Linked DNA regions of Desulfopila inferna. Each later gene encodes a partner of the first gene's protein in a complex. Links are inferred from orthologs where the notes say so. Each region holds a gene or a part of one and is shown on either strand. Other genes may lie near its edges.

Region 1 (15,826 bases):
CGATCTTTTGCAAAACCGATCACATGGCGTTTCGACTCCATTTGAATCGTCTTGTCGGGTTCACCGAATTTTTGTCCATGTCCAGGGAAACCAGATGAAAGGGAATTACCTGTGTCCATGAAAGTTAAGGGATGTCCTGCTTTCGCCGTGAAGGCATTACAACAAGCCAGGAACAGGGCACATACGAAACACAAAACTATCTTTGCTTTTCCCATCGTGGTCTCCTTTATCACGAAGAAGAATGATTTACCTCTCGTTCGAGAGCCAAAGCAAAACTATAAACGAATCCTGTGAATTCCGAGAACAGACTGTTACCAGGCCGATCTGTGCATCTATCTGCAAACCAATACGTTCCGTTGTTAGATAATTAGTTCAACATGCCAAATCATGACGTAATGCGCAAGCATTATGTTATTGTAAATGCATTGTAATTGCAGAGAAAGAGTGTTTATCTAGTCTTGAAATATTTTTTTTTGCATGATAATTCTCAGAGTCGCAACAATCTTATATCTCAATACCTCACACTTATGTTGGGCCGGTCTCATCGGCAGCGATGTCTCTGCCCTGATCGAATCATCGGAGCCGTAAAAGGTATGCCGTTGGTGCTGCCCGACTGATCAGCTGGGCGCCGAAAGGAGGAATAACTATTTCTTTATGTCCAGGATTTGCAGGCTTGAAAGAATTACTCTCATTCTATCCGCCTTTTCCGGATCAGCACTTTTAATGAGTTGCCGGGTAAGCTTAGCATCTGTGTTCTGGTGCCGAAGGGATAAAAAAAGAAAACCCGAACCATCAAGTCACTCTCTACAAGGTGCTTAATGTGTTCGGGTTTAAAAAAAGAGGGGCCCTGCAACAATGTTCCGTTAACAGGGCCAATATGTAAAAGCCCAGATCGGGCTGTTGGAAACTTGGTGGCGATGCAGGGAATTACACCGGATCGAATCTCGCCTCACCTAAGTTATTGTTTTTAGGTGATCATAATCTCCATCCCACTCTCGTGTGGATAAAGAAAGGTCTTTCTACAATACTATGATTTACAAGTCAAGACTTTTTTTGATGAGGTTTATTGCGGTCTTTTGAATTCATTAAAATGATATCAATGCTCGGTATATCCAGTGGATTCAAGGAAGAATCTGCGCCACTTTCGAAGGCCCCATCTGTAACAGGCAGACAGATACTTCCTGCAATTACCCATCAATTAAAAGTAACTTCTACAACAAGCTGAGTATACACAGCTTCATATCTTGAGATCACATTTCCAACACTCGTTATCAATTATACGGCAATGAAACTCGGGCTCTTGACGCTATCGAGCATCTCTGAATAGTAGAGCACCTGCCTAAATCATCTTTAATAGTGATCATCTTTGCAATTCTTCACTTCCGTTTTTAGTCTTCCCGCAACTTCAACCCTTCAAGTTCGAGGCGTTTCAGAAGTTTCACCAGGTAAATTGATTGTTTTACCGACGGAATTCTTTCCGGTATCGCAGCCCTGTTGCAAGAAGGTAATCCCGGTGGCCCATGGCGTTAAGCAGGGCCTCGCGGAGGGCGCCTTCCGGCAGTTCCAGCCGCTCTTTACGTTCAAAGCCGATTTCGTAGGCTGTATTGAGATGGGCCAGCAGGTAATTGACCGCCGCCTGATAATTGCTTAGGAAATCTGCGTCATAAACCTTTTGGTCGAGGATGCGGCTTGTTGTCCTGCCTTGAAACAGGCAGCAGTTGACGGCGGATCCTGGCACCACCAAGGAGGAGGTAGAACAAAGGAGTAGAGAACCGGCATAGGTCATCCGTCGCTGTTTGAGCAGGCCCAGATTTTCGAGCAGCCTCTCTGAGTCCAGCGCAGGCGTGATGTCGCAAATCCGGACCAGTTCATCATAGGCGACTCGGTTCAGATCTGAGGGCCAATTAAAGCGGTCATTTGTCTTCTCATCAAAATAGACCAGACCCTCGCGATAGAAAAACTCCCTGATCTCATCCCGATTCATCTGCTGGCAGGTTGCGCCTTCACGCAGATAGAATTTACCCGATGAGCTGTGTGGCTTGAATCGACTCGCCGGGACAGAGACGACAAGAACACCTGCCACCTCTTCACACTCCACCATCAGAGGAGGTTCGAGGTTACGGGCTATGGACTGCACTTCGGAGTGCAGATTGGGTTTCGGTAAATATTCAGCATAAATTCCAAATTAGAAGTAGTTCCCAAAAATTGAACAAGCTGTTAAGTTGCAAATCTGCTACTTATAGTACCCAATATAGGACTCTAATGAAGTCGCAGAAAATGGCAAAAAGAACGAGAAGGAGACACTCAGCAGCATTTAAGGCAAAAGTCGCTATGGCAGCAGCGATGCCTGGAGATAAAACACTGGCAGAACTAGCTCAGCATTTTGAAATGCATCCTAATCAGATCACCACTTATAAAAAGCAATTGAGCGAAGATGCTGCCTGCAAAGATTGGGCAGCTGACGTTGGAAAATGATTTTTAGAAGATTTGCTCACCAAGGTGGAATTATTGAGCGCACAGCGCTGATAGACCACACCCATTCTCAAACAAACTGAATTTTCCCATCGATTTTCAAAAAATAGATGCAGAAAACTATATATTTACATATTGGATATTTTAAAACTGGTTCGACTTCGATTCAATTTTTATTGAGTCAGAATTATAAAAGGTTGTTAAAAAAAGGCGTTCTCTATCCAAAAACAGGCAGAAGAGGATACAAAGGGCAACATCATAGTGCCATTCCTCTTTTAATGTGTGTAAAAGCAGGACTTCATTGTCCTCCATGGTTCAAAAATTCCTTCTCTCTTAAAGCCGACCCTGAAGTTTTGATAAAAAAACTTGTTTCTGAAATTGACTCTTTTGCTGGAGATACTGTTGTTTTGAGTTCTGAAGAATTTGTGCGTTTAGGAGTTGCAGAAGGACAGGCACATCTTAGTAGATTAAGAAAATATTTAGATAAATATGAGATAAAGATCGTCTGCTATATACGTCGTCAAGATGATTACATAGAGTCAATGTATAATGAAATCGTTAAATGTGGAGGAGTACCAGTCAATATTTCTGAGAATGGTGGAAAACCTTTTCTCGGAGGATTTCACGATTATCATAAATGCCTTTCAATATGGTCAGAAATTTTCGGTAAAAACAATATAATAATGAGAATTTTTGATAAAGAAAGTTTGCCTCACGGTGTGAGTGTTGATTTTGCTGATATTTTACAAATAGATGACATCGAGACGCTGAAAGAAATCAGAATGAACCCACGGATTGATAATAAATATGTTGAAGTAATGAGACTGTGTAATCAAAAAGCCCGAAACAAAAGGGAGCTAGAGGCGGTAAGGGATTTTTTTTCTAATTTGACACACCAGGAGCAGGAAAATATTAGCAGGCAAAAATACAGATTACTTAGCCTTGATCAGCGAAAACAGATTTTGGAATATTATAAAAAATGCAATAGATGTATGGGTAAGACATTTTTTCAAAGCAAAGAAGGGATTTTCAATGATATTGCTGAAAGTACACATTTAGATATAAATAATAGGGATGCAGAAAATGAAATGATGCAATATTGGGAATCGATCAAGGACTCAAAGTATTATAACAATGCTCCTTTTTTAAAAAGTTTTAATTCTTTCGTCTATGTATATTCATTATATAAGAAAGCTGTCTCCCATTTTTTTTCAACCTAGCACCATGTACGAACAAAAACTTCGCATATATTCGAATTATTTACCAAAAAAATAAAGCCAGCATCAGCACTACTTAGTGTCTGTCCAAAATTCATACAAACTTCCTTCCATCTCTTTGTGAGCAGCGTTGCTGAGGATCTTGCAAGTAAAACCCAATAGTCGATGAGATTTGCCTATGTCAACACATTTACAGGTTTTGGCCTGACGTATACCTGAACGGACGATAACGTATAATAATTTTCGCACATTTAGAATGAAGAGGTGGCCTCAACATGGTTAATTGGCAGTCGCCAAACGTTAACCATCAACCAGAGGAAAAGGCCACCATGAGAAGAGATTATACAAAGAAATTAAGCAATGTCATCGAGATTAACGAATCTCAGATTCAAGATCATCTTGGAGAACTCGTCCGCGGAACTGTTGAGGAGACCATCAATGCTATGCTTGACGCCGAAGCAGATGCCCTCTGTAACGCCTCAAGATATGAACGCAGTGAGGCTCGCAAAGACACCCGAGCCGGATATTACAAGAGAAACCTGCACACTAAAGCCGGTGAGGTGGAATTAAAAGTGCCCAAACTCCGGCAGCAGAAGTTCGAAACAGCGATTATCGAACGTTACCGAAGACGGGAATCCTCCGTTGAAGAGGCCATGATCGAGATGTACCTGGCAGGTGTCTCTGTTCGTCGTGTTGAAGATATAACGCAGGCTCTATGGGGAACAAAGGTCAGCCCTGGTACAGTCTCAAACCTGAACAAAAAGATCTATGCCCGTATCGAAAAGTGGCGGAATCGTCCGATCAAGGGTGAACATCCATACGTTTATCTCGATGGAATTGTGCTTAAGCGCACCTGGGCTGGTGAGGTAAGAAACGTTTCTGTCCTTGTTGCCGTTGGAGTATCACACAGCGGCCACCGGGAGATACTGGGAGTTGCCGAAGGAGCCAAGGAGGACAGAGCCGGATGGTCCGGTTTCCTGCAGCATTTGAAAGAGCGTGGTTTGCAAGGAGCAAGGTTAATCATCAGCGATGCCTGTATGGGGCTGGTTGAATCGGTTGGTGATTATTTTCCAGAAGCGATGTGGCAACGATGCACTGTTCATTTCTATCGCAATATCTTCAGCGTAGTGCCAAAGGCCAAGATGAAAGAGGTGACCATCATGCTCAAGGCAATTCATGCCTCTGAAGATCTCCAGGCGGCACATGAAAAAGCTGCAGCGGTAGAGGTAAAGATGAGAAAAATGAAGCTCTACCAGGCGGCTGATAAGCTCAAGGAAGGCATTGCCGAGACATTGACGTATTACAGTTTTCCAAGCCAACACTGGCGTAGAATCAGAACAAACAATCCTCTGGAAAGGATCATGCGGAAGATCCGCCGCAGGACCAATGTTGTAGGCGCCTTTCCCGATGGCAATTCCGCACTGATGCTGGTTGCTGCACGGCTTCGTCATATAGCTGGAACCAAGTGGAGTACTAAGCGCTATCTGAATATGCAGTTGCTGAGAGAGTTGGAGATAGAAAAGCAGATGGAGGTAGCGTGAGGAGCACAGCAGTGCCAAAATACAAGATCAAGCCCTCCGGGTGCTCGCTTCGCTCACAACCTTGTATTTTGCCCCTTTGCTGCGCTTGACCAGAAATTGAAAGAAAAGGAAAAAAATGAATTAAACGGCTACCTCAAAATCAAATGTGCGAAAAATATTTGACACTACCTGGCGGAGTGAACCACTCTCGCTGAGGCCGAAGAGTTGATGCGAGGGGAGCAAGAAAAGCTGCATGTATGCGTTCTTGTCTCCTCGGGTTGAATACAAAAGTAATCCAAGGTGCTTCTGATTATTGAATAAAGGAAGCGATGCTTCTTGCTCTAAATCTGGCTGCTCGTAGCGCCCCAGTACGGAGAGAATATCTGAACTCAGTCTTGCCGACAAGAGCTTTCAAGTCCTTTGGAATACGTAAGCTGAAGATATAGCCGGAAGATGACTGATACAGGAATGCAGGTTGTGCGGAAAAAGAAAAGCCCATCGTTTACCTCCTCTCGTGTGTATAACGAGGGTGGATAAAGATGGGCCTAAAATCGCTGACTTGTGAATTTATTCAGCAATATCATTAACTTGGTGGCGATGCAGGGAATTGAACCCCGGACAACACGGATATGAGCCGTGTGCTCTAACCATCTGAGCTACATCGCCATTCAATAAGGGGAAAATAATTACTCTATTCAAGAAAGAGTGTCAACATCTTTTTCCGCTCTCTTTCACCTGATTTGCCGGCCGGATTCCCTGGCTCAAAGACCGGACGGCGGTATAAAATAAGGCGATAATATCTCTACCGATATTAGAAAAGGAGGACCACAGCAAGAGCGGTCCTCCTTCTTTATATACTACACTCACTATGTGAGTTCAGGCTGATTGGAACTGGCTTACATCATTCCGCCCATTCCACCCATTCCGCCCATGCCGCCCATTCCTGGAGGCATTCCACCACCGCCGCCTGCATTCTCATCAGGAATCTCAGCGATGACACACTCCGTGGTCAGCAGCATGCCGGCAACTGAAGCAGCATTCTGCAGAGCGGTTCTGGTAACCTTAGCCGGATCGATAACACCGGCTTTAATAAGGTCTTCATATTCTTCGGAGGTCGCATTGAAGCCTTCCGCGCCGGTGAGGGTTTTAACATGCTCAACGATAACGGAACCTTCACGCCCGGCGTTGGAAGCGATCTGACGAACCGGCTCCTCAAGTGCACGCAGCAGGATGTTCCTGCCAAGCTTCTGCTCTCCCTTGAGCTCGAGGGCAGCGAGGGCAGCGAGGCAACGAATATAGGCGACGCCGCCGCCAGGAACAACGCCCTCTTCGACAGCTGCACGGGTAGCATTAAGAGCATCCTCAACACGAGCTTTCTTTTCTTTCATTTCAATCTCGGTTGCAGCTCCGACATTGATGACGGCAACACCGCCGATCAGTTTTGCCAGACGCTCCTGGAGCTTCTCGCGGTCATAATCGGAAGTGGTATCTTCGATCATGGTACGGATCTGCTTGACGCGGCCGGCCAGTGCCTCTTTGTCGCCGGCGCCGTCAACGATTGTGGTATTGTCCTTATCAACCACGATGCGTTTACAGGTTCCGAGGTCATTGACGGTAACATTCTCGAGCTTGATGCCGAGATCTTCGGTGATGACCTGTCCACCGGTGAGAATGGCGATATCTTCGAGCATAGCTTTTCTGCGATCACCGAAACCGGGAGCTTTAACCGCGGCAACATTGAGGGTTCCGCGCAGTTTGTTGACAACCAGAGTCGCCAGCGCTTCGCCGTCTACATCTTCAGCGATGATGAAAAGGCCTTTGCCCATTTTAGCTACGGACTCAAGTACCGGCAGGAGATCTTTCATGCTGGATACCTTCTTCTCCACCAGGAGAATATAGGGATCTTCCATGGAAACTTCCATACGGTCGGGATCGGTGACAAAATAGGGAGAGAGGTAGCCGCGATCAAACTGCATACCTTCAACGACGTCCAGAGTGGTATCCATGGACTTAGCTTCTTCCACTGTGATAACGCCCTCTTTACCAACCTTATCCATGGCCTCGGCAATGATGTTACCGATGGTCTCGTCGCTGTTGGCGGAAATCGTACCGACCTGGGCAATCTCTTTCTGCTCTTTGGTCGGGGTGGCGATTTTAGCAAGCTCACTGACAACAAGCTCTACACTTTTGTCAATGCCGCGTTTGATTTCCATGGGGTTTCCGCCTGCAGCAACCAGCTTGACGCCTTCTCTGTAGATAGCCTGAGCGAGAAGGGTTGCCGTGGTGGTACCGTCACCAGCCACGTCGGAAGTTTTCGAGGCAACCTCACGCACCATCTGGGCGCCCATGTTCTCAAATTTATCTTCGAGTTCGATTTCCTTGGCAACGGTCACACCATCTTTAGTAATAGTGGGCGCTCCAAAGGATTTCTCCATGAGAACGTTGCGTCCTTTGGGACCGAGAGTTACTTTGACAGCGTTGGCAAGAGTGTTGACGCCTGTGAGGATGCGTTCACGGGCTTTGACTCCATAAATGATATCTTTTCCAGCCATTATCTTATTCTCCTTTTGTTATCTTCCCTGCGGTGCAAGGGCGGATATGAGGGGTATAATTACTTATTCTATAATTCCAAGAACGTCATCTTCACGCATGATGAGATAGTCTTCACCATCAAGCTTTACGTCTGTTCCGCCGTATTTAGAAAAGAGTACACGATCACCCTCTTTCACCTGGAGGGCAACACGTTCACCTTTATCGTTATTTTTTCCTGGCCCAACCGCTACAACCTCGCCCTCTGCCGGCTTCTCTTTTGCACTGTCAGGAATAATAATTCCACCTGCAGTTTTTGCCTCTTCCTCCAATCTTTTGACCAGAAGACGATCGTTTAATGGACGAATTTTCATTACTTCCTCCTATCTACATTAATTTCTACTATGATGAGTGGCCGCACATCGACCTCCCAGTTAAAAAAATAACCCGGACCCGGGTCACAAATTTGAGACTGGCCAAAATATATGGTTGGAAAATTAAAAATCAAGGGGCGGCTGCAAAAAAATGCTGCCGCCCCTTACTACGACTCAACCAATTGTAATTCTGTAAAAATGATGAGGAGAAAAATGCCGAAAGCCTTTAGCAGACACGCACTGACCAGTTAAAACTATCTTCTTTTTCACCAAACTGGATTTTTTGCAGCTCATCATAAAATTTCCGGGCAAGTTCACCGGTTTTGCCCTCATTGATGAGGTAGGTCTCGCTCTTATAGGAGAGTTCTCCCACTGGAGATATTACCGCAGCGGTTCCGGTAGCAAAGGCCTCCTGCAAACTGTTGTCCCGGGAAGCAGCGATTACCTCATCGATTGTCAGCCGCCTTTCGACTACAGGAATACCCCACTGGCCTGCTAGTTTGATGACCGAATCTCTGCTTAGCCCCGGAAGGATCGATCCTCCAAGGGGAGGAGTGATCAGTTCGCCATTGATGCGGAAAAAGATATTGCTGGTGCCGACTTCCTCAATATATTTGTGTTCACAGGCATCCAGCCACAGCACCTGGGTATAGCCGGCGTTTCTGGCTTCTTCCGAAGCCATCAGGGATGCGGCATAATTCCCGGCTGTTTTGGCTTCACCGACCCCACCTTTAACGGCTCTGGCATATTTGTCGGAGACGTAGATTTTTGTCGGATTGAATCCCTCGGCGTAATAGGCGCCGACGGGGGAGAGGATAATGAAAAAATAGTAACTGCCTGAAGGCTTGAGGCCCAGCATCGGTTCCATGGCAACCATGGTCGGTCTGATATAGAGCGTCGCTCCGGGTGCCGACGGTATCCATTCCCGTTCCAGGTAAAGCAGAGCCTTGAGGCCTTTAAATACCTTCTCCACGGGAAGGCGGGGCATGCACATACGCACCGCCGAGGAATTCATACGTTCAAAGTTATCCTTGGGCCGGAACAGGAAGATCTGCTCATCTTTTCCGCGATAAGCCTTCATTCCCTCAAAGATGGCCTGGCCATAATGGAATACCATGGCCGCCGGGCTGATGTTGAAATCCTGAAAGGGGCAGATTTCCGCGTCGTGCCAGCCCTGTTCCCTGTTCCATTTCATCAGAAACATGTGATCTGTAAAATGAACGCCAAAGCCGAGATTGCCCTGATCAGGTTTTTGCTTCAGCTGCTTCTTGTCTAATTTTTTCAGAGTAACCTCAAGATCTTGCCACATCGATCCAATCTCCTTAAGATGCCGTTATTTTCCTTTTCTAAATGGACCATACATTATATACTACTGCACGTCCGGTGTCTTCCACCGGATGGTACTTCACAAAACATTAAGGATACTCCAGCTGACTTTATTTTGGCAATGGTAATTGCATTTTCCCCTAGCATTACTGATCTCGACACCTTTTAATGGATAACCAACTCACACCGTATGACCAACAGCCCCAGGGACTCAGTCCCATGGGAGTCAAATTCTTTCTGCTGGTCTTCTTCATCTCCATTTTTTTTCTCGGCAAGATACTCTGGCCATTCTGGTCCATTCTGGTGCTGTCCTTCCTGCTCTCCAGCCTGTTTCGTCCGATATATGCTTTATTTAACAGGAAACTGCCGCCGAAGTCGGCCTCGGTACTCACCTGCCTTCTGGTCGTCACTATTGTCTTTATCCCTCTACTTTTCTTTACCCTTGCCTTAACCGAAGAGGCCTTGGGGCTTTATCAATGGGGCAGGGACAGCCGGGTTGGTCTCAAACTGCAGGAATTTATTCAGGAAAGCCCTATTATCGTCAACTTGAGGAACTACCTGGGTGAAGTCGGCTTTGACTTCAGGCCCTCTCAGGTGACCGACACCTTGTCCTATCTTGCCAAAACTGGAGGATTATTTCTCTACAATCAGGCGAGCAGCTGGGCTGCCAATATTCTCCAGTTCGTGGTCCTCTTTTTTATGATGATTCTGGTGATTTTCTTTCTCCTCATCGATCAGCCCAGGCTCATTGAGTTCATCATCAGATTATCCCCTCTTCCGGATGATGAAGATAGACTTCTACTCGGAAAATTTGAAGAAATCGCTAATGCCATTCTCAAGGGAAACGGTATCTGCGGCCTGATCCAGGGTATTCTCGGCGGCGCCATGTTTTCAATTCTCGGTCTCAATTCCCCCATTCTCTGGGGTGGAGTCATGGTCGTCCTCGCCTTCCTGCCCATCTTTGGAATTGGGCTGGTGATGATCCCTGCCGCCATTATTCTGGTGGTAAACGGCAATGTCGGACAAGGAATTTTTCTCTTTTTTTTCTACCTGATACTTTCACTTGCCATGGAGTATCTCTTCAAACCGAAGCTTGTCGGCGACCAGGTGAAAATGCACACACTGCTGGTATTCCTTTCTATCATCGGCGGCCTCAGTGTTTACGGGGTCCTGGGTATTATCTACGGTCCTCTGATTGTCACCGCCTTCCTGACGCTCTCAGAGATTTATTTGAAGAAATACGACGATTATATACAAAAACATTAAGGCAGTGCCTGATAAATTGCCATAGAAAAGGAAGCACGGCAGGTTTCTCCCCCTGGCCTGAAAAACCTTCTCCCACTCCTTCCCCAATCCGATATCGGAGTTTCCTGTAATTAGAGCACTTCTGATAGGTTATAAGTATTGGACACATTGAATCATTCAGGATACTAATTTCTGAAAACAGCGGTATCTCCGACGATGCAAACCGCTCATCACCTTAACTTCCCGGAAGCGCAAAGCTTTTACCAATGTATTATAAATCACTTACCCATGAGCAAAACTGTAAGAGCCATACCACCTTTTTTCGCCGTTATTCTGATATGTATTTTTGTAGAGCCTGTGCGTTCAACCATCGAACAGCTTTTCTTCCTCTTCAGTCTTTGTGATGTCGACACCATTAAAGGCTACATCCTGAGCTTTGGCATATGGGCACCTCTGATATCTTTTGCCTTAATGCTGTTTCAGTCACTCATCGCCCCGTTGCCTGCGTTCCTGATAACCTTTGCCAACGCCGCTATTTTCGGCTGGATTTTCGGCGCGCTGCTTTCATGGGCAAGCGCTATGGCCGGTGCTGCCCTCTGTTTTGGTATTGCCCGATATTTCGGCAGGGAAGTGACGGAAAAACTGACATCCAAAATGGCTTTGGGCGAAGTCGACCGTTTCTTCAAACAGCATGGAAAATATACCATTCTGATTGCCCGCCTCCTCCCCTTTGTCTCTTTTGACATTGTCAGTTACGCCGCCGGTCTAACTTCCATGAGCTTCCGTTCGTTTTTCTGGGCCACGGGCATCGGTCAGCTTCCGGCAACTCTTATCTATTCCTACGCCGGCGGAATGCTTAGCGGCAACAGTCGAACTTTCGTACTTGGCCTGCTCAGCCTTTTTGCCTTCTCGGTCCTGATCGTTCTTCTCAAAAAAGTTTGGTCGAAAAAACAACCGGCACAAATCTCATAAACAGGAGTATTTTTGAAAAATGAAACATCTGATTATTACTGGGGCGGCTATTGCAATTGTCGCCGCTGTCGGCCTTATTTCATGGTCCGCCAGGAACAACCCTCCGGAAACGAACCCGGCCGCAATTAACGAGATCGACCTGTCTCTTTACAAAAATGGAGCGAATATTTTTATCACCCCTGAAGAACTCCTCGAAAAGCTGCTGGATAAAAACCTTGTCATTCTTGATGGAAATCACCCAAAGGTTTACGCCAAAGGTCATATCCCGGGGGCTATAAATATCGGCTTCAAAGGTCTTTCGGGATCTCAGGGAAAGCCCGGTGATGCGGGATGGGGAACGATTCTGCCACCCAAAGATTTGAAGGCAAAACTTGAATCCTTCGGAATAACCAAGGAATCATTGATTGTCTGTTACTCTGATACTTTCAAGGGTCCGGGAGCCGGCGGCAGGGCCGTATGGCAGCTGCGTATGGCCGGGCTCGACAATGTCAGGCTGCTCTATGGCGGCATGTCCCTGTGGCGCCAAGCGGGCTACGAGTTGACCCGGGAGATTCCGGAAATCACTCCCTCAGCAGGACTGGTGCTGCAGCCATACAATGAAAATTATCGCGCCGACCTTCACTTTGTCTCGACTCACCTGGATAAACTCAAGATTATCGATGTGCGCAGCAAAAAGGAATACAGCGGAGATGACACCTCACGCGGTGAAGCACGAGGGGGTCATATTAAAAATGCCGAATGGCTTGAATGGACAACCCTGCTTAATCCCGACTCCACTCCCAAATCATCCAAGGAGATTATCGCTCTTCTGGCGGCAATGGGAGTGAATCCGGATGATGATTTCGTTCTCTACTGAACCATGGGTATTCGATCGGGCTACACAGCCATGATCCTCAAAGCAGTTGGCTTTGAAAAAGTACGAAACTACGAAGCATCTATCTATGAATGGTCCGCCCTTCACGAATTGCCGATGGAGACTGGCCTGTAATAAAACGAAGGAAGAACAAACGTGCAGGCAATACAAAAAATAGCGAAAGAATGTGTCTCCTGCGAACTCTGCCGAAAAGAGTGTGCCTTTCTCCGGGAAAACGGCAGCCCCGGGGAAATCAGCACAAATTTTCTTGCCGGCCCGGCGGCAGAGTTTACCATGGTCTTTCATTGTAATCTCTGTGGCCTGTGCCAGGCGGTCTGTCCGAAAAAACTCGATTGTTCCGCAGCATTTCTGCTGATGCGTGAAACGGTGCAGAGTACCTCCGGGAGCCGCCATAACGGCGACTCTGTCCTTCAGGGGCATAGGACGATCTGCCGTTATGAGGCATTGGGCACATCTTCTTTGCTCTCCCTGCACCTTCTTCCGGATAGTTGCGATACGATCTTTTTTCCGGGGTGCACACTGACAGCTACACGCTCATCCGTTACCCGCGCCACCTACGAACATCTGAGAACCATCACCCCGACTATGGGTATCGTCCTTGACTGCTGCACCAAGCCGTCTCACGACCTTGGTTTAAATGAAAGATTTCATACATCTTTTACCACTCTGATCAACAAGCTGCAGGACAGGGGCATTAAAAAAATCGTCACCGCCTGCCCCAGCTGCTACATCACCTTTAAAAACCATGCCCCGCAATTTGATACCTTGACCGTCTATCAGGTGCTCGCCGAAAGCCCGCCGCCGCTGCACAATCATTGTGCCCTGAAGATTTCCATACATGACACCTGTACAGCCCGTTTCTCCCCGGAGATCCATGATTCCATCCGCATCCTTGCGTCTTACGCCGGCGCCGACATCGTCGAGATGCCGCACAGCCGCTCAAGAGCCATCTGCTGTGGCGAGGGTGCGGGGGCTGCAGGTATTGCACCAGAGATCACTGCAGGGTGGAGCAGCATCAGGGAACAGGAAGCCCGGGGATGCAGAGTAGTGACCTATTGCGCTGGCTGCTCAACCTCCCTGGCAGGCAAGGTTGCCGGCAGCCATATCCTCGACCTTCTCTTTGCTCCGGAACAGACACTGCATCATAAAGAGAAAACAGCAAAACCGCCGTTTACCTATATCAACCGCTTCCTCCTGAAAAAACAGCTGCAGAGATCCATGAATCTCGCAAGAAACCGACTACCTAATCCACTTAGTTAAAAAATTCTGTAGATTTCGTGCATGCAGATAGAAAAGGATTTCTTATTCTTGCTGAAACAATCTCCGATTGTTTTTCTGAGATTCGATGTTTATATATTCGTCCTAGGCCCCCAGGCAGAACAATATTCTCTCATTCAGGTAACAAATTATGGTCGATCAATTTGAACACAAACTCACTACCCGAAACCTTCGTCTCGAAGATTTTGAAGTCTTGCGTGATATCTCCCACCGCGCCTATAAGCGAGTCGACGCCTCCTGGGAAAAAGATGAAATTGCCACACTGATCAGGCGATTTCCCGAAGGTCAGATCTGCATAGAAGACAATGGCAAAGCGGTGGCCATTGCCCTTTCCCTTATCATTGACTTCAGCCTTTTCGGCGAACAGCATTCCTATGACCGGATAATCGGGGGAGGGACCTTCAGAACCCATGATCCCGAAGGCGATTACCTGTACGGCATCGAAGTGTTTGTCGACCCCGATTACCAGGGGATGCGTCTGGGAAGAAGGCTCTACGATGTCCGCAAGGAGCTTGCCGAAAATCTCAATCTTAAGGGGATTTTGCTGGGCGGCCGCATTCCCGGGTATTACAAGCACTCACACGAAATGTCGCCGCAGCAATATATCCTCAAGGTAAAGAACCGTGAGTTGACCGATCCTGTGCTCACCTTTCAGCTTTCCAATGACTTTCATGTCAGAAACCTGCTCGACAACTATTGGCCTGAGGACGATCGCTCCCGCGGCCATGCGGTGCTGCTGGAATGGGTGAATATCTATTATCAGAAGAAAACCAAGCTGATCGGCGGAGCCAAATCCATCACCAGGCTGGGGGTAGTGCAGTGGAAGATGAGGAGGTTCATCTCCTTTGAGGATTTTCTCCAGCAGGTCGAGTTTTTCGTTGATACCGTCAGCGATTACAAGGCCGATATTATTCTTTTTCCGGAATTGCTCAACGCTCCCCTGATCCACACCTACCATGGCAACAATCCGGCTGACGCCATGCGGCAGCTAGCCGGCTTTACCGAGCAATTGCAGCAGTCCATGGTTGATCTTGCCCTTGCCTACAATATCAATATAGTGGCGGGCAGTGTGCCGACCCTGCATGAAAACGGCAAACTCTACAATGTCTGTTTCCTCTGCCGGCGGGACGGCACCTGGGACAGCCAGGCGAAGATTCATATTACCCCGGAGGAAGATACCTACTGGAACTTTTCGGGCGGCAGCGAACTCAAGGTTTTCGACACCGACGTCGGCAAGGTCGGGGTTCTTATCTGCTATGACATAGAATTTCCGGAATTGGCACGACTGCAGACCATCAAAGGCATGAAGCTTCTACTGGTTCCCTTCTGGACGGACACCAAAACCGGCTACCTGCGGGTAAGAAGATGCGCCCAGGCGCGGGCCATAGAAAACGAATGCTTCGTGGCAATCTCGGGCAGCGTCGGCAACATTCCCAAAGTGGAAACCATGGGAATCCAATATTCTCAGTCGGCGATTTTCACCCCGTCCGACTTTTCCTTTCCCCATGACGCCATCGCGGCCGAAGCCACACCGGGCATTGAAACAACCCTCATTGCCGATTTGGACCTGGATCTTCTCAAAGAGCTGCGCGCCAAGGGAAGTGTACGCAACGCGGAGAGCAGACGTACAGATCTCTACGATCTGCGCTGGATCAGCTCACCGGAGGGCGGAAAGGAACCGATCTAGTACCTTACTGGCTAAAAGCTGTAACAAAAACAAGAAAAAGAGATGAATTAGTTTTTGTGAATTAGCCTCTATAGCCAAGGCACTTATACCCCTCAAGGGGGTACTGAACCGAGTCCCGGCCGGTTTACCGGCTTCCCGGGGTTAGATCAGAATAACGCGAGGGGTATTGCCCATGCTTTATCCCTTGGCGTTTTTTCGGAGATACTCGATAATGTCATCACTCTCATACATATAGGTGGCGCCATCGACCAGAAAAGGGACCATGGCCTTGCCGCCTTTTTGGGCTACCACATCTCTTCCTGGAGTACCCGGTGCGGCATTTATCACTCTAT
Region 2 (15,690 bases), on another replicon or contig:
CTACCGCAGAGCCCGGCTCGGCGACTTCAATGAATTCTTAAGACATCATCTGAATTGATTACCACTCTAACTCAGGGAAAGATGTTTGTTTTATCTGATGATTTTTCATGATATATGAAAATATCTTCGATTATCGAACCCAACTCACGGATTAAAAAATATCTTCGGTTTCTTATTTTTTTGCATCCCTCAAGAGGGCACAGAAATGAGCGGCAGTTTTTCAGGAGTAGGGCACTAAAAAATGGAGGCGGACATGAAAAAACGTATTGCCTATCGAGAAAGCGACGCCCATCGAAAACTCGAGAAATTAAAATTATCTCCTTTTGATCTGTCTGAGATAAATCACGAAGAACGCCACTCACGCCTGCACCGCTATATCGCTGAATCACAGCACTTCTCCCTGTATTACTGGCCGCAGCGCGTTGATGAAGAAATTTTGGACGTCCTTCAGGAACTGGCTGATCAATGTGATCTTATCGGTCAATACAAAGAGATGAAAGCAGGTGCTGTAATGAATGCCGTAGAAGGCGTGGAAAGCGAGGCAAGGCCGGCACTTCATACAGCCTGCAGGGATATATTTGCGAAACAGCCATACTGTCAGGAGGCAACAGATCAGGCCGCAGCCGAGCTTGACAAACTCAGAACTTTTCTCGAAGAACTTGGCGCCGGCACCATTCGCAATGAGAACGGTGAAAGTTTTCATTCCTTGATTCATGTCGGCATCGGTGGATCAGACCTGGGTCCCCGCTCAGTGTATGAGGCATTAAAGCCTTTCGGCAGTGGTGATCGTCAGGTTTTTTTTATATCCAACGTCGATCCGGATGATACTGCGGCGATTTTAAAAAAAGTCGATCTGCGCCGGAGTCTTGTCAATATTGTCTCAAAAAGCGGAACGACTCTGGAAACTTTGACCAATGAGGAGTTGGTAAGGCAGGCGTTTTTGACCGCGGGCCTCGATCCAGCCCGGCATTTTCTGGCAGTCACAGGTCAAGGCAGCCCCATGGACAATCCAGCAAAATACCTGCGAACCTTTTATATGTTCGATTATATCGGAGGACGATACAGTTCTACCTCAATGGTGGGCCTGGTAATGCTCGGTTTTTATTTGGGTTACGGGCAAATTATTGAGTTTCTTCGGGGGGCTTCGATAGTAGACTATGAAGCCGAAGAGAGTAATATCCGCAACAACCCGGCTTTGTTGCTGGCCTTGCTCGGACTCTGGAATCACAGCTACCTGAATATGGCAACTCTGGCAGTCCTCCCCTATAGCCAGGCACTACACCGGTTCCCTGCACATTTGCAGCAGTGCGACATGGAAAGCAATGGGAAATCTCTCGGCAGGGATGGCGAATGGGTAAAGTATCCAACCGGACCCGTGGTATGGGGTGAGCCAGGAACCAACGGGCAGCATGCCTTTTATCAGCTTCTGCATCAGGGCACCGAGATAGTTCCCTGCGAATTCATCGGTTTTCGCAAATCGCAATATAGTTACGATGCCGTTGTACAGGAGACACTGTCACAGCAGAAGCTGGTGGCAAATCTGCTGGCGCAGTCGGTGGCCCTTGCCTGTGGACGGAAGAGTGATAACCCCAATAAGTATTTTCCCGGAAACAGACCGAATAGTGTTCTCCTCGCAGAAAGGCTGACCCCGGAGATAATGGGTGCTCTTCTGGCCCTCTATGAAGCCAAAATCGTCTTCCAGGGTTTCGCCTGGAACATCAACTCGTTTGATCAGGAGGGCGTGCAACTGGGTAAGGTCCTTGCCGACAGGTTCCTGGAGGCCATGATTGACCCCGAAGGCGAAGAGGAAGACTTCGAGAAGAGCTTTCTGAAGACCGCGGGAATAGTATAGTTTTTGGGGCGAGAGAGAGTGAATAGCTGTTCATTTTATGGATCTGCTGAGTACTGTTTTTTGTTGACAAAATCATTATACAGAGATATTCTCAGCTGCTGAATGATTATTCACTGGTTGAGTGTTTCGGAGTGTTTTGAGGCTGCGGAGGTTGTCGGCGAAACGCTGTTAGGACAGGCAGGTGACTGCTGTTTTATTTGATGGCAGCTCTCCCCTCTCACCCGTCGGTTACGAAACGAAATCCGTCAATAAATATTTAATTTGGTAAGGTTGCAGTATAAACAGAAATTCAAAGGAGGAAATCATGGCAAAACATGAGACGCCCTTGTTGGATCAGTTGGAGACAGGCCCATGGCCGAGCTTCGTGACCGACATTAAAAAGCAGGCTGAAACCAAGCCTGAGTGTTGGGATATTCTAGGTATTTTAGAATTATCTTACAAAGAAAGAATCACCCACTGGAAACATGGCGGCATCGTCGGCGTTTTCGGCTATGGTGGTGGTATCGTCGGTCGTTATGCAGATGTTCCGGAGCAGTTTCCAGGTGTTGAGCATTTCCATACCGTTCGTGTTGCACAGCCTGCATCCAAATACTACTCCACTGAGAATCTGCGAGGATTGATGAATTTGTGGGAGAAGCACGGCTCCGGCATGACAAACTTCCATGGCTCTACCGGTGATATCATTCTTCTCGGTACCCGTACGGAAAATCTTGAGCCCTTCTTCTGGGATCTGACCCATGAAATGGGACAGGATCTTGGCGGTTCCGGATCAAACCTGCGTACTCCCGCAAACTGTCTGGGAGAGTCACGCTGTGAATGGTCCTGCTATGATACGGAAGAGGTCTGTCATCATCTGACCATGCACTATCAGGATGAGATTCACCGTCCGGCCTTCCCATACAAGTTCAAATTCAAATTTTCCGGTTGTCCAAACGACTGTGTTGCCTCTATCGCCCGTTCCGACATCTCCGTAATCGGTACCTGGAGAGATGAGATCCGCATTGATCAGGCCGCCGTAAAAGAGTATGTTGCCGGAAATTACCCGGCAAACGGTGGTGCTCACAGTGATAGAGACTGGGGTGCCTTTGATCTGCAGAAAGAAGTTGTCGACCTGTGTCCCACCGAGTGTATGTGGATAGAAGGCGACGAGCTGAAGATTGACGACAAAGAATGCACCCGCTGCATGCACTGCATTAACGTCTTGCCCCGTGCGCTGCGTCCCGGTCTTGATAAGGGCGCAACCATACTTGTTGGCGCCAAGGCACCGATTCTCGATGGAGCACAGTTTGCAACTCTGATGGTTCCCTTCATGAAAATCGAAAAAGAAAATGAATTCGAAGAGCTCATTGATTTTATCGAGAAGGTATGGGACTATTGGATGGAAGAAGGAAAGAACCGCGAGCGTGTTGGTGAAACCATGCAGCGTGTCGGCCTTCCGACCTTTGTCAAGGTTATGGAGCTCGAACCGATTCCACAGATGATCAAGGAACCTCGTTCCAACCCATATGTTTTCTGGAATGAAGAAGAGGTAGAAGGTGGATTTGCTCGGGATATCGATGAATTCCGGGCGAAGCACCAGGCGTAATAGAGCAATTGAACTAATTTATTTGAATAAAATATAAGGAGATTTCTATCATGGGTTATAATCCAGAAAAACCGATGGAAGGAAGAATATCTGATCTTGGTCCACCACATTATGCACAGTTTCAGCCTGCTGTCATAAAAGAAAACAAGGGAAAATGGCTCTATCACGAAATAGTCAAGCCTGGTGTTCTGATGCATAAATCAGAGACCGGTGCTGAAGTATATTCCGTTCGTGTGGGCTGTGCCCGGCTGGTATCAGTCGAATACATTCGCGAAGTCTGCGACATAGCCGATAAGCATTGTGACGGGTATCTTCGTTTCACCACCAGAAACAACATTGAGTTCATGGTTGATTCTAAAGATAAGGTCCAGCCTCTGCTCGATACTCTGGCAACCTATGGAACGAAGTATCCTGTAGGCGGTACAGGAGCCGGTGTAACCAACATCGTTCACACCCAGGGCTGGGTACATTGCCATACTCCTGCTACTGACGCCTCCGGCGTAGTAAAAGCCGTTATGGATGAGCTCTTCGAGTATTTCGGATCACACAAGCTTCCGGCCCAGGTACGTATTGCCCTGGCCTGCTGTCTCAACATGTGTGGTGCTGTTCACGCTTCCGATATCGCCATCCTTGGTGTCCATCGCAAGCCGCCGATGATCGATCACAAGCGTATCACCGGTGTCTGTGAGCTTCCTCTGGCCATCTCCTCCTGTCCTCTGGGGGCCGTCAAACCAGCCAAGGTGGAAGTTGATGGCAAGGAAATCAAAACAGTAAAAGTAACCGTTGAGCGCTGTATGTTCTGCGGTAACTGCTACACCATGTGTCCTGCGATGCCGATGGCAGATCCGGACGGCGATGGTATTGCGATTTTGGTAGGTGGTAAGGTTTCAAACAGCAAATCCGCCCCTAAATTTTCCAAACTGGTTATTCCCTTCCTGCCGAACAATACTCCACGCTGGCCTGAGACTGTCTCGGCGGTTAAGAAGATTCTGGAAGCATATTCCGCAGATGCCAGAAAATATGAGCGTGTCGGGGAATGGGCTGAGCGAATTGGCTGGGAGAAATTCTTTGAGAAATGTGATATCCCATTTACTGAAAAGAGCATCGATGACTATCGCCTTGCATACGACACCTGGCGTACTACTACGCAGTTCAAGTATACAAGCCACATCAAGTAATTAAGCGTGATATTCGGGCTGCACCGGTTGGCGGAGCAGCCCGACACTGAGATGCTTTCTTCTATAATTCTTTAAAGGAGATTTATCATGGCCTTAAGTAAAGATGAGCTCAAAGCAGCAATACTGGAGAAAGCAACAAAATCTCCAAAACCGCAATTATACATCAAAGATTTTTACAAATGTGATCCCGAGTCAAAGCCTCGCGTCATAAAAAATCTTGCCAATGAGATGGTTCGTGAGGGAACATTGATGTTCTGGTCTTCCGGATCCACCACAATGTATGCCGTCCCTTCTCGTATCCAGAATGAAGAGAAGTAGCGATAGCTCATAGAAATTACATAGAGCTGATTGTGTCGTTTTTCAAGTGTAGGGCCTGTTTTGGTTCTACACTTTTTTTTTGCTCCCCACCCTTGAGCCTCCCTTTCACTTCTCTTAAAAATCAAACATTACATAACGCTAAGAGATCCATAACTGTCTCAGCAGGCGAGCAGTGACGATGAAGTTTTCAGGATCCCTGCCAGTAGCGAAGGTAGCAGATTGCAGGGTGGAATGGGCAGGCGTAAAGGGCTCTGGCGGATCTGCTAAGAAAGGTCCGAGGGCAGGGCGGTAGGGCGCAGGCGCATTAGCCCTCCCGGGCAAGAGCCGCTGGCTCCACCGAGAGGGGCTGATTTCGCAGGAAAAATCATCTGGATTAGTAACGATAATATTCGGGTTTATATGGTCCTTCGACCTTGACTCCGATATACTTAGCCTGTTCTTCGTTCAAGGTAGTGAGATTGGCTCCGATTTTCATCAGATGCAGTTTGGCCACCATTTCATCAAGCGCTTTAGGCAAAAAATACACTTTGTTTTCATAGTTATGGCCATTGCGCCACAACTCTATCTGGGCCAGTACCTGATTTGAAAAGGAGTTGCTCATCACGAAACTGGGATGGCCGGTGGCACAGCCCAGATTGACCAGGCGCCCCTCTGCCAGTATGATAATTTTTTTGCCGTCAGGAAAGATGACATGATCCACCTGGGGCTTGATATTTTCCCATTGGAGTTCTCTGATTCCGGCGATATCGATTTCTGAATCAAAGTGGCCGATATTGCATACTATAGCCTCATTCGGCATTGCCTCCATATGGGCGCGGGTAATTACCTTGAGATTGCCTGTGCAGGTAACGAAAATATTGCCCAGAGGAGCAATCTCTTCCATGGTGACCACGCGATATCCTTCCATGGCTGCCTGCAGGGCGCAGATAGGATCAATTTCCGTCACATATATATTTGCCCCCATTCCCCGAAGTGCCTGGGCGCATCCTTTGCCAACATCGCCATAGCCGACAACAACAGCATTTTTGCCGGCGATCATGACATCAGTTCCCCTTTTGATCCCGTCGATCAGCGACTCTCGACAGCCGTAGAGGTTGTCGAATTTGGATTTGGTCACGGAATCATTCACGTTGATGGCCGGGCACATCAATGTCCCTGCCGCCGCCATCTCATTAAGTCGGTGCACCCCTGTCGTTGTTTCTTCACTGATGCCGCGGATATTGACCACATCATCCTTATATTTCTCATGCATCACTAAAGTAAGATCGCCGCCGTCATCCAGGATCATATTGGGACGCCAGTTATCGGGACCGAAAATGGTTTGGTCGATGCACCACCAGAATTCCTCTTCAGTCTCTCCCTTCCAGGCAAAGGTTGGGATCCCAGCTGCGGCCATGGCGGCAGCGGCATGATCCTGGGTGGAGAAAATATTACAGGAAGACCAGCGCACTTCGGCACCAAGAGCCACCAGGGATTCCATCAGCACTGCGGTCTGAATGGTCATATGGATACAACCGGCGATTCGAGCGCCCTTGAGCGGTTGTTCCTTACTGTATTGCTCCCGTATGGCCATGAGCCCAGGCATTTCGGTTTCTGCAATTTTTATTTCTTTTCTTCCCCAGTCAGCCAGGGAAATATCTGCGATTTTATAATCGTTTGTGGTTGTAGTCATTGTGTATTCCTCGAATTTCATTAATCATCAAAAGCCGGCCGCTGTTTAAGGAGGGCCGCAATTCTTTCGGTGGAGTGAGCTTATTTGATATGTTTGGCAACATCCTTCAATTGCTCGGCTTTGTCGGTTCTCTCCCAAGTGAATTCCGGAAGCTCCCTGCCAAAATGACCATAGGAAGCAGTGCTCTGATAAATCGGTCTGAGAAGATCGAGATGCTGGATGATGGCCTTTGGTCTGAGATCGAAACATTCCATAATGACCTTCTTGATCTTGTCGTCGGAAATTGATCCGGTGCCAAATGAGTTAACGTTAATTGAAACAGGCTTGGATAAACCGATGGCGTAGGCAATTTGCACCTCCACCTCGGTGGCAATGCCGGCGGCAACTAAGTTCTTTGCGACATATCTTCCCATATAGGATGATGAACGGTCGACCTTGGATGGATCCTTGCCGGAGAAGGCTCCGCCGCCATGTGAACCTTTACCGCCATAAGTATCGACTATTATTTTGCGTCCGGTAACGCCGCAATCGCCAACTGGTCCGCCAATGACAAAACGCCCGGTGGGATTGATGTAATATTTGGTGTTCTTGTCAACCATGGAAGTAGGCAGGATGGGTTTGATGATTTCTTCCATCACAGCTTCCTGAAGATCTTCATAACCGATAGTCTCGTCATGCTGGGTAGAAAGCACAATTGCTTCGATACGTTTCGGTGAGCCACCCTGGTACTCAACGGTAACCTGGCTCTTCGCATCAGGCCTCAGCCAGGATAGTTTGCCCTGCTTGCGGACAAATGCCTGCTTTTGGGTTAAACGGTGGGCTAGAGTAATGGGAAGGGGCATCAGGACTTCGGTTTCGTTGGAAGCGTAGCCGAACATCAATCCCTGATCTCCGGCACCCTGATCAAGATCGAGACCTGTTCCTTCGTTTACACCCTGGGCAATATCGGAGGATTGCTTGTCTATGGTAGTCATGACAGCACAGGACTGCCAGTCAAAACCCATTTCTGATGAATTATAACCTATCTCACGAACAGTTTTACGGACCACATCCGGCATGTCAACCCAGGCGCTGGTGGTAATCTCACCGGCAATAAGGACCATGCCGGTGGTGACCAGGGTTTCACAGGCCACACGTGAATGTATATCCTGAGTCAATATTGCATCAAGTACAGCATCTGAGATTTGATCGGCGACCTTATCGGGATGACCCTCGGAAACAGACTCAGAAGTAAAAAGATAATTAGGCATGTAATCGGCTCCATTCAAGGAAAATCATTTAAAGTAGAGTAAGTGGAAGCTATTTGCACCTGTGGAAGTACATTTCCCGATATTACAAGAAGGTAATGCTCGTGAGGCTGCAAGTCTCAGGTAAGCGATAGACTCAGAGAATAATGCTAGGAGTCGGCTTCGCAGGTTTGGAAATAACGTTCTATAATAAAGCATTCTGAACATTGGTGCCATTGAGAAAAGAAGTAAAAGTGGAATAAAATTTTTTTTCAATGAAAATGGTAGTAAAAACAAATGGAATTTTCTTGATCATGATGCCCGAGTGATTAAGATACAGAGGCCCTCATGTTTCCACGGGCAGTTTTTCAGAATGTCTCCCTTGAAAAAGGGAAAGGAAAGTATCAATTATCTAACCCAGCTCAGCTGGACTCTTACCCCCTTGAGGGGTATAAGAACCTTCAGGCTTGTTATTTCCTTGCAAAAAAACACAGGGAAATATCAGTTGCAGGGTATAAAATTTGAAAGGAATTCCATGTCGATAGAAGAAGCCCGGAATGTCCTGCTTATTGAAGAGCAGGGCCTTTCCGCCGTACGCCGGAAAATTGGTGCTGAATTTGAGAAGGCAATTGAGGCTATCCTGGAATGCCCGACCCGTGTGGTGATTACCGGTATTGGTAAATCAGGGATTATCGGACAGAAAATAGCCGCGACTTTGAACAGCACGGGTACACCGGCCTTTTTTCTCCATCCCGTAGAGGCAATGCACGGGGATCTGGGCATGGTCGCTGCAACCGACATTGTCATTGCTATTTCCTATTCGGGCCGAACCGCAGAGCTTAATATCCTTTTGCTGAGCTTGAAAAAAAGAGGTATTTCCGTTATTGCCATGACTGGAGGACTCGACTCTCCTCTTGCAGGGGCAGCTGATATCGTGCTCGATATAGGTGTTCCTAAAGAAGCATGCCCTCTAGGCCTGGCCCCGACCGCCTCGACCACTGCAACACTGGCCATGGGAGATGCCTTGTCTGTTGTTCTTCTCAACAGGAAAAAGTTTCAGGCCTCCGACTTCCGCTATAATCATCCGGGCGGCAGCCTGGGCGAGCGTCTCAAGGTCAAGGTTCGAGAGGTTATGGTATCCGGAAGCAGAGTTCCGATGATTCTTGATAATCAATCCGCTGTCAGCGGTGTACGGATACTCAACGAAAAAAACCTCGGGGCGGTTCTCATTGTCAATGATAGCAATGAAATTGTGGGGATTTTAACCGATGGCGATGTTCGCCGATATATCGCAGAGCAACGGAGTTTCAGCGGCCGGTCGGTGGGGGAGGTAATGACTCCGGAGCCTGTGTGTATCGACGGGGAGATGCTTGCCGCTGATGCCTTGAGCATTATGCAGCGCCATGAGATTACAATTTTGCCTATCATTGATAATCAACGGAAACTTGCCGGAATGCTGCACCTGCACGACCTGCTCGGTAAGGGAGAATTCCGGTTTTTGGTTTAACACTACGATGGAGGATGTAATATGTGTCAGGTAAGCGCTTATGTTAAAAAGGGCGAACAGGATGAGCTTCTCAAAGAAAATGTCACCAAAATAGAGGTGTTGGAGAAGGGGCTCCGCATAACCACCTTATTCGAAGGGCCTGCTGATTATACTGACATGATGCTGAAATATATTGACTTTTCCGGTGGAAGGGTGATACTCGAAAAACATTAACCTCATCATAGGCTGATACAATGAAAGAATTTGAAAAACTGCGAGTGCTTCTGCCCCATTGGATAGAGCATAACAATGGGCATGAGACCGAATGCATAAGGTGGGCTGAGCTTGCCAGGAGTGAGGGCTGGGACAAGGTTGCCAAATATATCGAGGATGCGGTCACCGCTATGAAAGAGGCCGACAGATTGCTGGAAAAAGCCCTGCTTGAAGCCGGCGGACCTTCTTCCTCCTCCGGTCAATCTCATTCTCATACTCATCATCATCACGACTGAAGGCTTTGAATCTGTATCTGAATTGAATTATCCGGAGTCGTTTGGTCGGTCAGAGGAGGGGGAAATACCCCTCCGGCTGTTTGGCAAAGGAGATTTTTGTCTAGTTGGGACCTGTCGGAGAAAGCACTTTCTCGAGTCTTTGCTTACCGCCCATCCCGGCGTTGTTTTCAGAAAGAACCAATGCTCGCAGGGCGCAGACTCCGATATTAAGTATACGACTTTGCTTGATTTTCTGACTTAATCTGAGAAAAAATTACAATTCTCCGATACACTCCTAGTTGGACTCGCTATAGAACTGCCAGGTCTTCAGGATGGGATCATAAAGATAGAGCATGAGAAGACGCAGTTTTCTGCCCCGGTTACTCTCCAGACACTGGAGTTCATAGAGTTCCTTGCCCTCGATATTACGGAGAAAGGTGACTTTCGGATCACTCAGATACTCCGGAATAGCGGCACTGTAATTGGTCTCGAAAATTTCTTTGTAGTTGTCTTTCAGATAGGCGATACGTCGAGCGGTTGTTGCTTTATCGCGTGTTTCGGTGATGGTCTGCCGGGTTCCCTCAATGATCGTCTTGAACTCCATATCGTCCTGCAAGTTATTGAGATTTACAGCGCTGATTACCTTTTCCAGTGTGGTTATCGCCTCGCTGTGCCGCTCATTTTGCAGATGTACATCGGCCATCTGCTTGTATTGCACAATACGGGTCCGCAGTATGATGCGTTCGAGTTGTTGTTTGATCTCGTCGGGGTTTATACGCTGAAGCAGGTCTTTTTTAGAGTTGAGCAGCCTGATTGCCTCCTGGTATTTCCCAATGGCCTGGTCAAGCTTCGCCTGGGAAAAGGCGTTTTTGGCACCACTGATATAGGAGAAGAGTTCCGCTTCCGCCATATTGGCATAAAGTGAATCGACGTCACGGCGGTTGTCGGATATAGAAGAGTTAACCCGCAGCTGCAGTGCCTTTTCATATTGTTTTACGGCACTCTCCCAATCGTCGGTGTTGAAAAATTTCTCACCAAGATCAAGGTGTTGTAAGTATTCTATTTCGTGGATTTTGGGCTCTATCATTGTAACCAGGTCTCGCCCAAGTTCCTCCGGAAGAGCCTCGGCTTCACTGAGTGCCGAGGCATACATTTCATGACTTTTCTCCAGTTCGCCTCTGGACATCAGGGCGGAGCCTTTGTTCGCAGTGATATGAATTTCAGCTATGCGTATTTTTTCCGAGATGTCACGAAGGTAACTCTCCTCGATGTTTTCTTGTATCGGTTTGACATTCTTTAATGCCGACCTGTACTTATCCACTGCGTTGAGCCATAAAGATTTATCATACAGGGCGTCCCCTTCTTTCCTGAGGGCATTGAAGTCAGACACTCTGTCCATATCTGCTTTTCTGACATATTTTCCCTCAAAGAGGACGCGTCCGGAGAGGCCCTGAATCATATCCTCAGAGGCAAGTGTCAGCTTTATCTGTTTTTGCAGAGCGTCGCGTTCGTCATTTTTGTAAATACTGATTTTTTTGAGGGTAGAAAGCGCCTCATCACACTCGATCTGGGCTTTTTTAAACTGCCCCTGATCAATAAGTTGGGCACAATCATTGTAGAGGTGGAGGCTTTTCTCCAGATGCGATTTCGCGGTGATAAGAGGTGTGATAAAAAACATTGCCAGAGCGAGAACAATAATGCCGCCAAGCAGAGGCAGGTATTTAATAGTGACTTTAGTGGTTTCCTCAAAGAAGGCAACACGCTTTTTCGGCTTTCCCGGAGGTGGTTCATCTGGAGACCCTGGCTGGTCAGACGTGCCGTCATCTGCGGCCCACTCATCAGTTGTCCAATCATCGCCTGAGAGTTCAACCGAGTTTCTGGTTCGCTCTATATTTTCCTCAATATTGGGGAAATCGGGAACAAGATGCGCCACTTTTTCGAAGAGCTCGAGTGCCTTCTGAGGATCCCCCCGATGCTCAAATTCATCAGCTTCACGTTGCAGGTTTTGGGCATTTTTGAGAACACTTTCTACATTTGTCTCAATATCGATTAGATCTTCAGGTCGTTCCGTTTCTGAGAGCTCATTGAGAAAAATAGAAAGCTCGTAATAGCGTTTCTGCCGGATGAGCAGTTGTATACGATTAACGGAGCTTTTGCCTGAACTCCGAAGGGTGGAGGGAGTCAATCTCTCCTCTTGCTTTTCAAGGTCGGACTCCCATTCATCGTCAAGATAATCCGTACTGTCGGTAAAATCATCGTTGTTGAGAATATCAATTCCCGGTGGTTGAATCAACTCTTCAGAGAGGGCGGGAGAAACAGTGTTTTCTAAGGGCGGCAGCGAGAGATCGATATTTTCGAAGGGTAATTTTCCGGCGATTTTCCTATACCAGGCCAGGGCGGCATCGTTGAAGACATTCTCTCTGGAATAGACTTCACCGCTGATCATTTTGCCGATATGGACAATCAACTCCGTTAGCGTCTTGTCTTTGGTCCAGAATTCGCCGATACATATGGCGGCCTGATCAAAATCGGGATGAAACGTACCCGATCTCGGAGAACAGCTGGGAGGGAAATGCGGGAACCCGAAAGGAATACTGATAAAGACGATATGATTCCTGGTTTCTATTATATTTCCATCTTCATCCCGCGCCAGCCCGAGAATGTTGTATCGTATTTCATATTTCTCAGGAGGGTCGCCATCAGCAGGGATAGTCTGAATATATGGATTTGCTTTGAATGCGGCTTTTATTTCCTGAAGAGTATTTCGTAGCTGTTCGTTTGGGGTAGCCATACGCCTAGAGGATTTCGGTACGAAAAAGTGCTGAGTTAGTAATTAAGCAAAAAATTATGCTCCCTTGCTTTGCTTGATTAGACTGCACCAGAATAACAGAGAAGCGGCCTAAAATGTAGATAAATGTTTTTTAACTTTCATTTAGGCGGTAAAAGTTGATAAAATCGGAGCCTCAGCTTAAGGATAACCATATCAGCTGCAGGTGATGAGCCATTACCTTTTGCCGTATTTATGGAATCATGGTATTTAACTGAGGACGTTGTAAAAAACGCGATCTCCCTCGTTGCAGGTTTTGGCTTGCCCCAAAAAAAACTGCGTCTTGTATATCGGAGGTTCTTATCCAGCTATCTGACGAGCTATGTGGCAAATTTTTAGGTGATTATCAGACTTGAATGAAACCCTTTCGCGCCGTTTTCCAGATCATTGATAATAATAATTGCCCTCTCTATGAGTCGGAGGACATATTTACTTTGACACAGAAATCGCTCTCCTTTCCTGAGGGAAAAGAGAGTTGCCTGATTTTGGTGAGAGAGTTGACTCAACTCCTGTTTCAGCTCCTCGAGGAAAACGGTGAGCCTGATTTTGTGAAAAAATATACCTGCAGCGGGTGTACCGGCCTCATTAAGTTTCAGCAGGTCCAGGGCGAAGAGAAAACCCTGCAAGGTAGCGAGGAATCTCTGCTCTCTGAAAAAGAGCAGAAACTTTTTGATAAAATTCGGAATTATGCACTGCTGAAAGCCATACCCGCCAAGCATCTGAAGAAATCCATAAGTTGCTTCAAGGGGAAAATTGTAAGAGAGAAGAGTCTGTTGATCACCAAGGGTCAATTGAATGAACATCTCTACATTCTGCTCTCGGGTGAGGTCATGGTAGAAGATGGTGAAGTTCCCATCAGCCGACTGGGTGAGGGCGAATTATGCGGAGAGATGAGCTACTTCGGTGACAGTATTGCCAGCACCTCCGTGCGTGCTCTTGAGGAAACCAGGGTTCTTGCCATCAGCGGCAAGGATTTCGGCAAACTCATCAAAAAATCAGATGCCGTGCAAATGCATATGGCCCGTCTATTGGCTGAACGATTATCGAGGGCCAATTCCAGGCGGGCCAGTGATTTCGGCTCCAGTATGCAGGGAAAATTAAATGAAATGGCCCCTGCCGAATTATTGCAGGTTTTTCACATGCACCAGAAAACAGGAGTCCTGAGCCTCGAGTTGCCCAGGGGCAACGCTAAGGTTTCTTTTCTGGAGGGCTCAATCGTTGTGGCCAACTATGCCGGTAAAAGCGGTCAGGATGCTGTCTTTGCCATTCTGGTCGAGCGGGAGGGGGTCTATAATTTTACTTCCGGTCTACCGGATCGTGAAATGCAGCAATCCGCTATCGGCGATTTTATGATGCTCCTTATGGAAGGAGTGAAAAGAGGTGACGAAGGATAAAGAACTCCCTTTGGCCCGGATGTTTCATGAGGCTTGCCCGTAGGCTGAAATAGATGTTACTTGCTTATGGTGATACTTTGTACTCTGAAAAAAATTTCATACTCATGTAAAAACATTAATAATAAAATATCTTATAAGAAATGACTATTTCATGAATTGTTCTGGCTAGCTCCGCAACGGCGGCAGTGTCAGGATTTCCATAAAGGAGGAAACATGGAACTTAGCTGGCAAGTCTTTGTTTTTGAAAGCTATAAGCGGAACATCGCAGGATGATGCATGTTCGCTGTCAATAATGGAATCCCCGATAAAGATCGTTTCTGCAGCGGTGCACTGAAAATGATTGAGAATTTCTATGAGACCATCGGGCGCAGGTTTCGATCTGACCGCTGTTTGCGAGGTTACCACCTTGGCGAAAAACTCTTGCAGGCCGAAAATCCGCAGCAGTGGCTCCATGGTGTTGCCGCGGTTGGTGGAAATGGCCAGATGGAACTTATCTTTTACTATGTGCAGAAAATCCATGAGGTCTTCTTCCATCCTCATGTGGGGAAGAAAGCGTTCATAGCCAAGTTCGCGGCGAAAAGCTTCAATTTCCTCAAATGAATTTTCGGGATAATTCCGGAAAATGTGACGAACGGAATCGGAGGCGCTATGCATGTGGGCATATTCCAGCTCGCTTTCATCCATAGGTGGATGGCGGAAATGCTTGAGTAAATGATTGTAATATTCCCGGTTGGCCCGGCGCGAGTCAAAAAGGACGCCGTCGCAGTCGAAGACGATCAGTTTCAGCACGTTCATACTCTATCCTCTTCAGCAAAGAAGCGCTCTTTGAGCCACTCAATGGCGTAGAGGAGCAGTTTCTCATCATCTGCAAGTTCCTCCTGTATATGCGGAGGGGGGACATCAGTCCCGGCTTGACCTGAAAACAACCTCTTCCTGAAAGTATCCAGATCATAAAGAGCATGGGTAAAGAGTGTGACCTGCTCGTCCGAAAGGCGCATGCCGCCACGAATTCTTTCATGCTGGAGAAGAGTTCCGAGGAGATCATTCATGCGGTTATAGGTATCTAGACCCTGTTCTTCGCTGTATCGCCTGGCGGTCTGGCGGCAAGATTCCCCAAACCCATTGCAGTGCTCCTCGTTGAGCAGGACGAAAAAACTTTCAATGCTGTTATCTGCTTTACGCATGGCGGCCCTGCCGAGCGGATAGGCGCGACATGCTCCGGGGCGATCTGTGTAGACGGTGCAACCTTTCGGCGTCACAAAAACGCAGCTGGCATTGCCGTCATCGACCATGGTCAGGTAGAAGCGTGGAAAGATATCTGTATCGTCCTGTTCGGTAATGACGTATTTTTCCAGGAATTCACTTGAATCCAGTCCGAGCGCATTTTTTAGGCGCAGCATGTCGTATGGGGTCAGGGACAGCTCCAGCTGCCGGCAGCAGTGGGTGAAGCAGTCTACCCCGGTATGGCAGGCAAAAGCAAATTTCTCGTCATCGGCAATACGCCTGATATTTTTTGGTAATATCGGAAGTTTCATCTCTTTATTTTTCAACTTTTGCTGGGTTTCCATAACGTCAGAACCGGGCTTGCTATGAATATGGATGAGTATGTTCCGACAATGACGCCGCACAGCAGGGTGAAGGAGAAATCATGAATAACGGATCCT

What was found.
Region 2: the proteins of groL (region 1) and metK are in contact, whole or in part, in a cryo-EM structure (PDB 8P4O), measured with the Escherichia coli proteins. The link is inferred for Desulfopila inferna from one-to-one orthologs.

What each region holds. Positions count from the first base shown.
Region 1 is NZ_JAFFQE010000009.1:12,088-27,913, forward strand. What follows is about bases 5,434-8,383. They hold groL (chaperonin GroEL), read right to left. Parts: upstream 7,762-8,383; coding sequence 6,106-7,761; downstream 5,434-6,105. Other genes in these bases: JWG88_RS22250 (DUF6538 domain-containing protein), read right to left, coding at 5,520-5,708; groES (co-chaperone GroES), read right to left, coding at 7,825-8,112; JWG88_RS18710 (branched-chain amino acid aminotransferase), read right to left, coding at 8,339-8,383. In the rest of the region: JWG88_RS18670 (hypothetical protein), read right to left, coding at 1-215; JWG88_RS18675 (AlbA family DNA-binding domain-containing protein), read right to left, coding at 1,460-2,137; JWG88_RS18685 (hypothetical protein), read left to right, coding at 2,583-3,692; JWG88_RS18690 (IS256 family transposase), read left to right, coding at 4,019-5,230; more of JWG88_RS18710, read right to left, coding at 8,384-9,421; JWG88_RS18715 (AI-2E family transporter), read left to right, coding at 9,607-10,704; JWG88_RS18720 (TVP38/TMEM64 family protein), read left to right, coding at 10,972-11,655; JWG88_RS18725 (sulfurtransferase), read left to right, coding at 11,675-12,511; JWG88_RS18730 (heterodisulfide reductase-related iron-sulfur binding cluster), read left to right, coding at 12,665-13,789; JWG88_RS18735 (GNAT family N-acetyltransferase), read left to right, coding at 13,938-15,494; JWG88_RS18740 (glutathione S-transferase N-terminal domain-containing protein), read right to left, coding at 15,672-15,826.
Region 2 is NZ_JAFFQE010000004.1:358,394-374,083, forward strand. What follows is about bases 5,771-8,584. They hold metK (methionine adenosyltransferase), read right to left. Parts: upstream 7,856-8,584; coding sequence 6,686-7,855; downstream 5,771-6,685. Other genes in these bases: ahcY (adenosylhomocysteinase), read right to left, coding at 5,771-6,605; JWG88_RS12540 (KpsF/GutQ family sugar-phosphate isomerase), read left to right, coding at 8,367-8,584. Outside these bases: JWG88_RS12510 (glucose-6-phosphate isomerase), read left to right, coding at 254-1,852; dsrA (dissimilatory-type sulfite reductase subunit alpha), read left to right, coding at 2,157-3,437; dsrB (dissimilatory-type sulfite reductase subunit beta), read left to right, coding at 3,488-4,615; JWG88_RS12525 (dissimilatory sulfite reductase D family protein), read left to right, coding at 4,703-4,933; more of ahcY, read right to left, coding at 5,307-5,770; more of JWG88_RS12540, read left to right, coding at 8,585-9,338; JWG88_RS12545 (CooT family nickel-binding protein), read left to right, coding at 9,360-9,551; JWG88_RS12550 (DUF8180 domain-containing protein), read left to right, coding at 9,572-9,826; JWG88_RS12555 (hypothetical protein), read right to left, coding at 10,101-12,596; JWG88_RS12560 (DUF4388 domain-containing protein), read left to right, coding at 12,989-14,026; JWG88_RS12565 (HAD family hydrolase), read right to left, coding at 14,192-14,821; JWG88_RS12570 (YkgJ family cysteine cluster protein), read right to left, coding at 14,818-15,561; protein translocase subunit SecD, read right to left, coding at 15,573-15,690. UniProt on the Escherichia coli protein: Catalyzes the formation of S-adenosylmethionine (AdoMet) from methionine and ATP.